Regions from separate parts of the Floridaenema evergladense BLCC-F167 genome, predicted to be linked through region 1. Evidence: riboswitches for the same ligand, from Rfam matches in the RefSeq annotation. Region 1 holds a riboswitch; the other holds the start of a gene.
What was found. Region 1 has a riboswitch for cobalamin ahead of ACE1CA_RS22765 (sirohydrochlorin chelatase). Riboswitches for the same ligand answer to the same signal wherever they lie in the genome.

Region 1 (4,431 bases):
AGAGCATGAAGCTTGGGAGGAATTTACGAAACAAAAAGAGGATTTCATCGGTAAACCTTTAGAAATCCTGCGCTTAATATATACCTATTTGGTATACTGCTTTGAAAGAATTTGCTAATTGGATTCAGGGTGCATTCTATACATTGGTGACGCTACGATAGCTTGGATAAAAAAAAGTATAAAATAATCAATATTCCAGTCTGATTCAAAGTGAAAAATCAAAATGCGATCGCTCTTCAGTAACCGATGGACTTTCGTTACAGTAGTATTGAGAATTTCATTTAAATCTAAAGATTTACGGATTCTTTCGCCCAGTAATATCTTGACATTGAGCAATTAGCAAACTTTCGGCTCGCGCATAATGTTCCTAAAACCAGCCCATCGGATGTAATTAAAGGCGCACCTGTTCTTTCATCATAATAGCTGAGCTTAGGTAAGTAAGTCAAAGGGACGATCCCAACCCATAAACTGTACCATTTCACTCAATAGTTATTGCTTCAGGTTTATAAGTGACGATCGCGATCGTACCACACCTCTTAAGGAATATTTAGTTTTAACACCACTGACAGATTCAACATAGTTTTACTTGCTTTAACTTGGAGTTAAACTAATCAAGTTACCTTGTTGATTATGAACTATGAATACAATCATCCCCGGAAGCAAAATTTACAGTTAGATTCCTTAAAAGAGGAAATTTTACTGGGATTGCAAATATGCGGAGAACTTTTAGTTCAATCTAAAGATATTATGTTAGGTGCGCTGGCCTATCAAGGTTGGTTAGAACATGGTCGCTGTTTAGTGATTGTTAATCTACCCAATGTAAAAGAAGTTTCCGGTGCCATAGAATTACCAATGGGCTTAATGCTGCATGACGATCCAGCAATTAAGTTTGTGGGAGCACAAGAATTGATCGAACAATATAATCCTCAAACTGAGGGAATATTGGTTGTCTCTCACACAAATTCTTATTACGCTATGGCTTGTGCCTGCATATTTGCTCCTAGCTTCCCCCCGCAAGTTTGTTATGAAGAAATCATCAGTAGACCTTGGGAATTTGACCTTAGTTGATTTTTTCATAAAGCGATCGAAAAAGACTCGCTCTTCTAATTCTAATTAGTAGCAAGTATAAGTAGTAGTAATGGAGTTCCTACTACTTATACATTACTGTTTTAATGATTCATCAAAAAAGCTGGTACTTCTACTAAATGAAAATAAACTAGCGCCGCAATTACTAAAGTGTAAAGCGTTGAACCACCAAGTCCAATCAATACATCGCGCTTTACATTTCGCTTTTCTCCTGCTAAAAACATATCCATTGCACCAACCTGCATCATCAAAATTCCTAGTACATTAGAGAGCCAGTAACCCACAATTGTACCCGGTAAAAACCAGTCAGCATTTAACCAACCAACCAAATAACCAAATAATAGAGAGATGGGTAAATTGAAAAATAAATCATTCCACCAAGACAGGGGAGAAAGCATATAACCAATCCCTACTAGTAATCCGCCGCGCAGTTTTCTAAACATAGTTTTTTGTTGACAATTATCTAGTTTTCTATATAAGATTTACTTGAAAAAAGTAACTAATTGCTCATAATTCATTGTAAGCTTAAATAGCGGTACTGCCAAAAAATCCTCTACCCCCCCATTTCACTAAACCATTGAATCAGTTAAGATATCAAAGCACGCTAAATCTAGCAAAGTAGGGAAACTCCGGTGTAAGTCCGGGGCTGTGCCGCAGCTGTAAGCGTATAGAATAGGCAGTCATCAGCTGTCTTTGTCTTATCGTTAGCCAGAACACCTACTTGTTAACGTTCACTTTAATTTCCTGCGTCGCACAGGAGAAAGGATAATTAATTGATGCCTACCGTAAATTTATCGACTTTGACTACCTTAACGAATTTAGAATTTCCCAGATTACCTCTACAAAGACCATTATTAATGATTGGTCATGGTACTAAAGATGAAGAGGGAAGACAGAGTTTTTTAGATTTTGCAGCTGCTTATCAAGAGTTAGATCGATCGCGCCCCGTAGTACCATGTTTTTTAGAATTAACTGGCCCGACAATTCAAGAAGGGATCGATCGCTGCATCGAGCAAGGTTACACAGAATTTTCAGTTTTACCAATTTTATTATTTGCCGCCCGTCACAACAAATTTGATATTACCAACGAGTTAGACCGCGCCAAAATTAAATATCCACAACTCAAATTTCACTACGGTCGGCACTTTGGAATTACCCCGAATATATTGGAAATATGGCGATCGCGCCTAGCTCAACTAGACAACGAAAAATATCCAAGACCCGAAACAGTTTTACTATTTGTCGGGCGAGGTTCCAGCGACCCCGACGCTAACGGCGACGTTTACAAACTAGCACGAATCCTTTGGGAAGGCAGCGGTTATTCCACAGTAGAAACCTGTTTTATCGGCATTACCCACCCCCGTTTAGAAGAAGGATTTCGTCGCGCCAGACTTTATCAACCCAAGCGAATTATCGTTTTACCTTACTTCCTCTTTACCGGACTTTTAGTAAAAAAGATTTTCGACATTACCGCCCAACAACAAGCCCAATTTCCCGAAATAGAAATGACTTGTTTGCCAGAAATGGGCATTCATCCCCAACTGTTTCAAGTAATGCGAGAACGGGAAATTGAAACCCAATTAGGCGAAGTACAAATGAACTGTGAAATGTGTAAATTTCGCCTTGCTGCTGTTAGTAAAAACGGCAATGGACATAGCCACGATCGCGGACATTCTCACCATCATCACCATCATCACCACAGTCACGACCACTCACACCCAACTGAAGATCCTTACGCCGATCTAGAAAAATATCATCAAAAAATTTGGCAAGCACCTTAACTGCTGATCAAATCCCCGACTTCTTGAAGAAGTCGGGGATCTAAATATCATATTCAGTAAAATCTAAACTTCTGACATTCAAAATGAGCAAAGAATTTCCCATTGGCGCAAAAGTCCGAGTCGTAGCATTACCACCTTACGTGAAAACAGCCGAACCGATGCCGATGCTGCGTCCACCAGATGTGATTAAGTTAGGTGAAGAAGGAATAGTGATCGATCGCCGTCCCGGAGGTTATTGGGGCGTGCGCTTCGCCAGAGGCAACTTTTTACTAGACAGTCAATACATCGAATTTGCATCAAATCCCAGTACTCAAAACCAGGATTATGGCTAAAATCAAAATCCTCCAAGGAAGTTAGGCTCTCCCGTACTCATGGTGATAAGTAAACCTAATTAATTAGCAAAGTGCTTACTCCACAAGGTTTCCCAGTCCCCAGTCCCCAGTCCCCAGTCCCCAGTCCCTAAAACCAGAGTTTTCCACCACAAGTACGGGAGAGCCGGAAGTTAGAGCAACCCTTCTTGACCCATTTTTTCAATCACTTGTAATCCGCGAGGGTCGCCAACTCGTAACAGAGAAGCTTTCGCGTCTTCTCTGACTCCCATATCAGCGTCTTCTTCCATCACTAGAATCAGAGCATCGATCGCACCAGCATAAACTACATTTGATGGTAATTCCCGACAAAGTTGCCCCAAAGACCAAGCACAGTTACTCCGCACCGCTGCAATTGGATCTTGAATCAAAGCTTCAATCAACGGAGGAATGGAAGCGACTACAGCTTCATAGCCCAACTCAGCCATTTGTGCCAAAGAACTAGCTGCCCATAAACGTACAGCCGAAATATCGGTTCGTAAAGCATCAGTCAGCGGGGCGACAGAACGGCGATCGCGACAGTTCCCCAACGCCCAAACGATACCTTTACGGACATAACCATTCCAATCTCGGTTTAACTGGTTAATCAGCGGTTCTACCGCATCACCACTAGGGTTACGTCCCAAAGCATAAGCAGCACTTACCCGCACCAACGGACAAGCATCAGTCAACAAGCGAATTAAATGGGGAATAGCCCGTCGATCTTGTAACTCACAAAAAGCTCTGGTTGCCACCATTCTTTGGTGTGTTTCCGGCGCATTCAACAGCGCCAACATTGCCTCTGGATCGGGTTTAGCAACCTCTTCCTCGTCAAGCGGTTCTAGCCGATCCAAGGGACTTTGCAGATCGGCTTCTGGGTCAAGTAAGGTCAGGTCGTCGTCATCATACATAGCTGTAAATTACCTTATCAGACCTGATGCCATCAGTCTGTCACTCAGGTTAGCGATCGAAAAATCTATCTGTTGTTGATTGTAGAGAGGCAGAAAGAAGCAATTTGTCATTTTTCCCTACTTTTAGAGATAAACACTAAGCAACTGTAATTAATCTTAAGACTAAGTTTAAACCTGAAATCATAACGTTTTTTTCAAGTTTAGATCCTTATTTTAGTATATTGGACTACATTAAGACTAAATTAAAGAGCAACTCTTAGACATCAGGAGCAGAATGTGACAGATCACCTAGAACCATATCGACGT
Region 2 (4,431 bases), 1.9 Mb from region 1:
CTGAATAATATCCCCGAATTCGCAGTAGCACATGTGGGTGTGAATTTGAGTTTGAGGTTGAGCAATAGCTGTTGCCAAGCGAAAGGAATCTATTGCCCAAGAAAGATATTCATTCCACCGTTCGGTTTTGAGGGGTAAACCTTCTCGTAAAGCAGGTTCATCGACTTGAATTATCTGAGCACCTGCTGTTTCTAAATCTGCCACTTCTTCTCGCAATGCTAAGGCAATTTGAAAGGCTTGATCCTGTCGAGAAATATCCGTGCGCGGATAAGACCAGTTGATAATTGTGACTGGAGCAGTTAACATTCCTTTGACAGGTTTTTGAGTTAAAGATTGGGCGATTTTAAATTCCCGTACTGTCATCGGCGCAGTTCGTTCCACATCTCCATAAATAATTGGTGGACGCACGTAGCGACTGCCATAACTTTGTACCCAACCATTTTCTGTAAACGCAAAACCAGATAATTGTTGACCGAAATATTCCACCATATCGGTACGTTCAAATTCTCCATGTACTAGCACGTCTAAGCCAATTTCTTCTTGAATTTGAATGCAACGAGCAATTTCGGCATCAATAGCTGCTTGATAATCTGCTAATGTAATTTCTCCTTTTTTGTATTTGACGCGCAGTTTTCGCACTTCGGAGGTTTGGGGAAATGAACCGATCGTTGTTGTCGGTAAAGGAGGTAAGGGAATTTGTTGGGATAATCGCAAGGAGTAGGAAAGCGATCGCTCAAAATCACTCAATTCCAAATTCCTTAATTTCTCTTGAACTGTTAGATTTGCAGGACTAAACTGCTCAAATATCTCCCAAGTTTTCTGGATATTTTCTTGTTCAGTTTTTGTATTTTCACCTGCCACTGTTTTTGCCAAAAATGCGACTTCTGCCAATTTTTGTTCGGCAAAACTCAACACATTCCTCAATGCTTCAGGTAAATGCTTTTCTTTGGTTGCATCGTAAGGAACAAATTGCAGAGAGGCAGAAGGTTGTAAACTAATGTTGGAAGTAAACTTTTGAATTTCATCAAGGATGTAGAAAAGAGTTTCTGGGCGAATTTTCCAGATATTACGAGCATCTACAATGCCGATACCCAACCTTTTATCGGCAGGAAATCCGTATTGTTTTAGTAACTCTAAATTGCGTCCGCGAGTGAAGTCTAAACTAATAGAGGTGACAGGTAATTGCATCACCCAAGCATAGGTTTCTCTCAAGTCATCAAAGTAAGTAACGAGATGCAGTGGTAATCCGACTTGTGCCAGAGAAGGATAAATTGACTGATACAATTCTTTCCAATTAGCAGCATCACCTAACACCAATACGGGTTCGTGGATCTGTACTTCCGTAATTCCTAAATTCTTGAGTTGAGTCAAGAGAATCAGATATCGTTCAAGCAGGTAAGAAGCTGCTTGTTCGGGAGAAATTTCTAAGTTGCTTAATCGCAATAAAGAAATTGGCCCTAATATAATTGGAATAGCGCGATCGCCCAAAAATTCTTGCGCTAAATGTGCTGTTTCCAAAAAGTCGCTAAAATCCGCAGGTTCAAATTTGGTCGGGATTTCTGGGACTAGATAGTGATAGTTGGTATCAAACCATTTGGTCATTTCCAGTGCCGGAATACCCTCTTTTCCTCTTGCCATTGCAAAGTATCGATCTAAACCAGATAAATGACGAAATCTTTCGGGAATTAAACCTAAACGAACTACCCAATCTAAAACACTATCGTACAGCGTGCCATCGCCTATACCGATGCGATCGATTCCCGCTTTTAGTTGAGTTTTCCAATTGAAAATTTCAACTTCTCGCACGGTTTGCAGTAGTGTTTCTTCGTCTAATTTATTACTCCAAAAAGCTTCGAGTGCTTTTTTTACTTCCCGGCTTTTACCAATACGAGGATAGCCGATCGTTGTCGTTGGAACGGTCATAATTATTCCTTAAGTCGCTTAAATCTAGAAAGAAGTTATTTTTACTTCTTGGAATATGTGAAACCCTTAAAAAAGGGTTTATTAAAAACAGGTGAATTGTGGTTTTATCCTGATTACCTTTTTACCTGTTTGTTTCGCCAGTAGTTCAGGACTAAAAAGTTGTGCAGTATGAATAAGGCGAACGCCCAAACAGCATCTCGCACAAAAATACGCACAAAGACAGCGAAAGTTAAGCCGTGCATTCCCATCCACTGATTCAAGAGGAGAATGCTACGGGCAATTAAAATTGCCCCCCTTCGACTTAGTGTTGTACCTGCAATGACGGCAAAACTGACTAGGGGCGCATGGGGATAAATGATGCTGCTACTGCTGGCAAACGCAATTAAGCCAAACTGCCAAAACCAACTCCTGGCAATTGCTTGGCAACCAATGATGTATTTGGAATCGAAAAAAGCTTATGTTAGACACGATCTGTACCTCGCAGATGGTTAAGTTAAATAATGTAATTATCGGCGGGCATCCTGACTCAGAGAGGTTAGTCTTCTCTTCACAGTTGCGGGACAGTGCCGGATTTACACCGAACTTTCCCCGTTTCCTCCAACGGCTGCTCCCCGTTGGAACCGACTGTCATAAAACAATAATATATTAGAAAACTTTTTGCAAGCTTCTGAACAAAAAATTAACTAAAAGTAATTAGTTCATCTCAAGTTTTAGTTACATTAACATTTCCCCTGTATTTCAAATAGGGGAAATGTCAAAAAAGCACAATTACCAACTTCAGCTAATTAACTGGCTATTAACACTTGTTCAATTCTCTCTAATGCCCAATCTAAATCTGAACGCGAAATTACCAACGGTGGCGCAAATCGAATAATATTTTCGCGGGTTTCTTTGGCGAGAATTCCTTCTTTCATCAGTGCTTTGCAGAATCTTCTGGCACCGCCTGCTTCCGGTTTTAATTCAACACCAATTAACAATCCTCGTCCTCTTACTTCTTCAATGTGGGGACTGGGAATTGCTTGTAATTTAGCAATAAAATAATTACCCAATTCTGCTGCTCTTTCTGGCAATTGTTCGTCTACAATTACATCGAGTGCGGCAATGGCGATCGCAGCTGCTAAAGGATTTCCTCCAAAGGTACTTCCATGATCTCCGGGATTAAATACATCCATCACTTCCGATGTACTCAAAAACGCGGATATCGGATAAAAACCACCGGATAAAGCTTTTCCAATTGTAATTCCATCAGGTTTTACTCCTTCATGTTCAAAGGCAAACATTTTGCCCGTGCGTCCCAAACCTGTTTGAATTTCATCAAATACTAACAGCACGTTATTTTGGCGACAAATACGTTCGGCTTGTTTTAAATAGCCATCTGGCGGAATCATAATTCCCCCTTCTCCTTGAATTGGTTCTAGGAAAAAAGCCGCCGTATTTGGTGTAATAGCTGCTTCTAAAGCTGCCACATCTCCGTAGGGAACGACTTTAAAACCGGGAGTGAAAGGTGCAAAACCATGTTGATATTGTTCTTCGGTTGAAAAGCTGACAATACTAATAGTTCGTCCGGCAAAGTTATTGCTACATACGATAATTTCTGCTTGACTTTTAGCTACGCCTTTGATCGTATATGCCCACTTGCGAATCGCTTTAATTGCTGTTTCTACGGCTTCGGCACCAGAATTCATTGGCAATACTTTCGGTAAGCCGGAAATTTGGCAAAGTTTTTCATAAAATTTGCCTAATTGGTCATTGCGAAAAGCGCGAGAAGTCAGGGTGACTTTTTTGGCTTGTTCTACCATTGCTTGAAAAATTCTAGGATGACAATGCCCTTGATTTAATGCTGAATAAGCACTCAAACAATCGAGATATTTGTTACCTTCAATATCCCACACCCAAGCCCCTTGACCTTTAGTAATTACTACATCTAAGGGATGGTAATTATCGGCACCGTAAGTATTTTCTAAATCAATGTAGCTTTGAGTATCTGAAATTGTTAAATTCGATGAAAGGTCAGCAGAAACTAGCATTTGTAAACTTGTCCTCTATGGGTAATAGGTAATGGGTAATAATTCCCATTTTTATAGCAGTGGATACTTCCAAATTATTTGGGAAATTCAATTTATCCGATATTAAGGCTCGCACAAAATACAACCAAGAGAATCTCTCTTCTCTAAAGCGATCTATTCCACAAAATTAAAAACTTTTGTGCTACCTGTAGGTTAATTCAGATGAGTGAAACCTGTCGCCCACTCAACTTGGGCGAGGAGTCTTACTTGTTTTGGTATCACTGCTGTTAACGGTTGTAGCATTTGCCCCGATCGGGTGCGAAGACCTAAAATTTACATATCTTTGACTGAAATTAGCACGATCGCAAAACCCAGTCAAGTTCTATTTCATTGATTCTATCCCCTCCAAGGGGATTGCAATTAAATCCTAATCTGCTATGTTTAAAAAGCGGACTTGTGCGAGGTGTAAAAAAAGCAAAATTGGTGAGTCCATCCGTAATTT

Region 2: linked by a shared signal. The riboswitch ahead of metE (5-methyltetrahydropteroyltriglutamate--homocysteine S-methyltransferase) and the one ahead of ACE1CA_RS22765 (sirohydrochlorin chelatase) in region 1 are both predicted to bind cobalamin.

What each region holds. Positions count from the first base shown of each region.
Region 1 covers NZ_CM171625.1:4,661,457-4,665,887, reverse strand. The annotation lists gene ACE1CA_RS22780 (hypothetical protein) at 1-118, shown strand, start outside; gene ACE1CA_RS22775 (hypothetical protein) at 631-1,068, shown strand; gene ACE1CA_RS22770 (DUF7980 family protein) at 1,170-1,529, opposite strand; cobalamin riboswitch at 1,666-1,825, shown strand; gene ACE1CA_RS22765 (sirohydrochlorin chelatase) at 1,863-2,867, shown strand; gene sipA (regulatory protein SipA) at 2,951-3,199, shown strand; gene ACE1CA_RS22755 (HEAT repeat domain-containing protein) at 3,370-4,125, opposite strand; gene ACE1CA_RS22750 (IS1/IS1595 family N-terminal zinc-binding domain-containing protein) at 4,402-4,431, shown strand, end outside.
Region 2 covers NZ_CM171625.1:2,768,181-2,772,611, reverse strand. The annotation lists gene metE (5-methyltetrahydropteroyltriglutamate--homocysteine S-methyltransferase) at 1-1,923, opposite strand, end outside; gene ACE1CA_RS13655 (hypothetical protein) at 2,278-2,415, shown strand; cobalamin riboswitch at 2,418-2,563, opposite strand; gene rocD (ornithine--oxo-acid transaminase) at 2,709-3,950, opposite strand.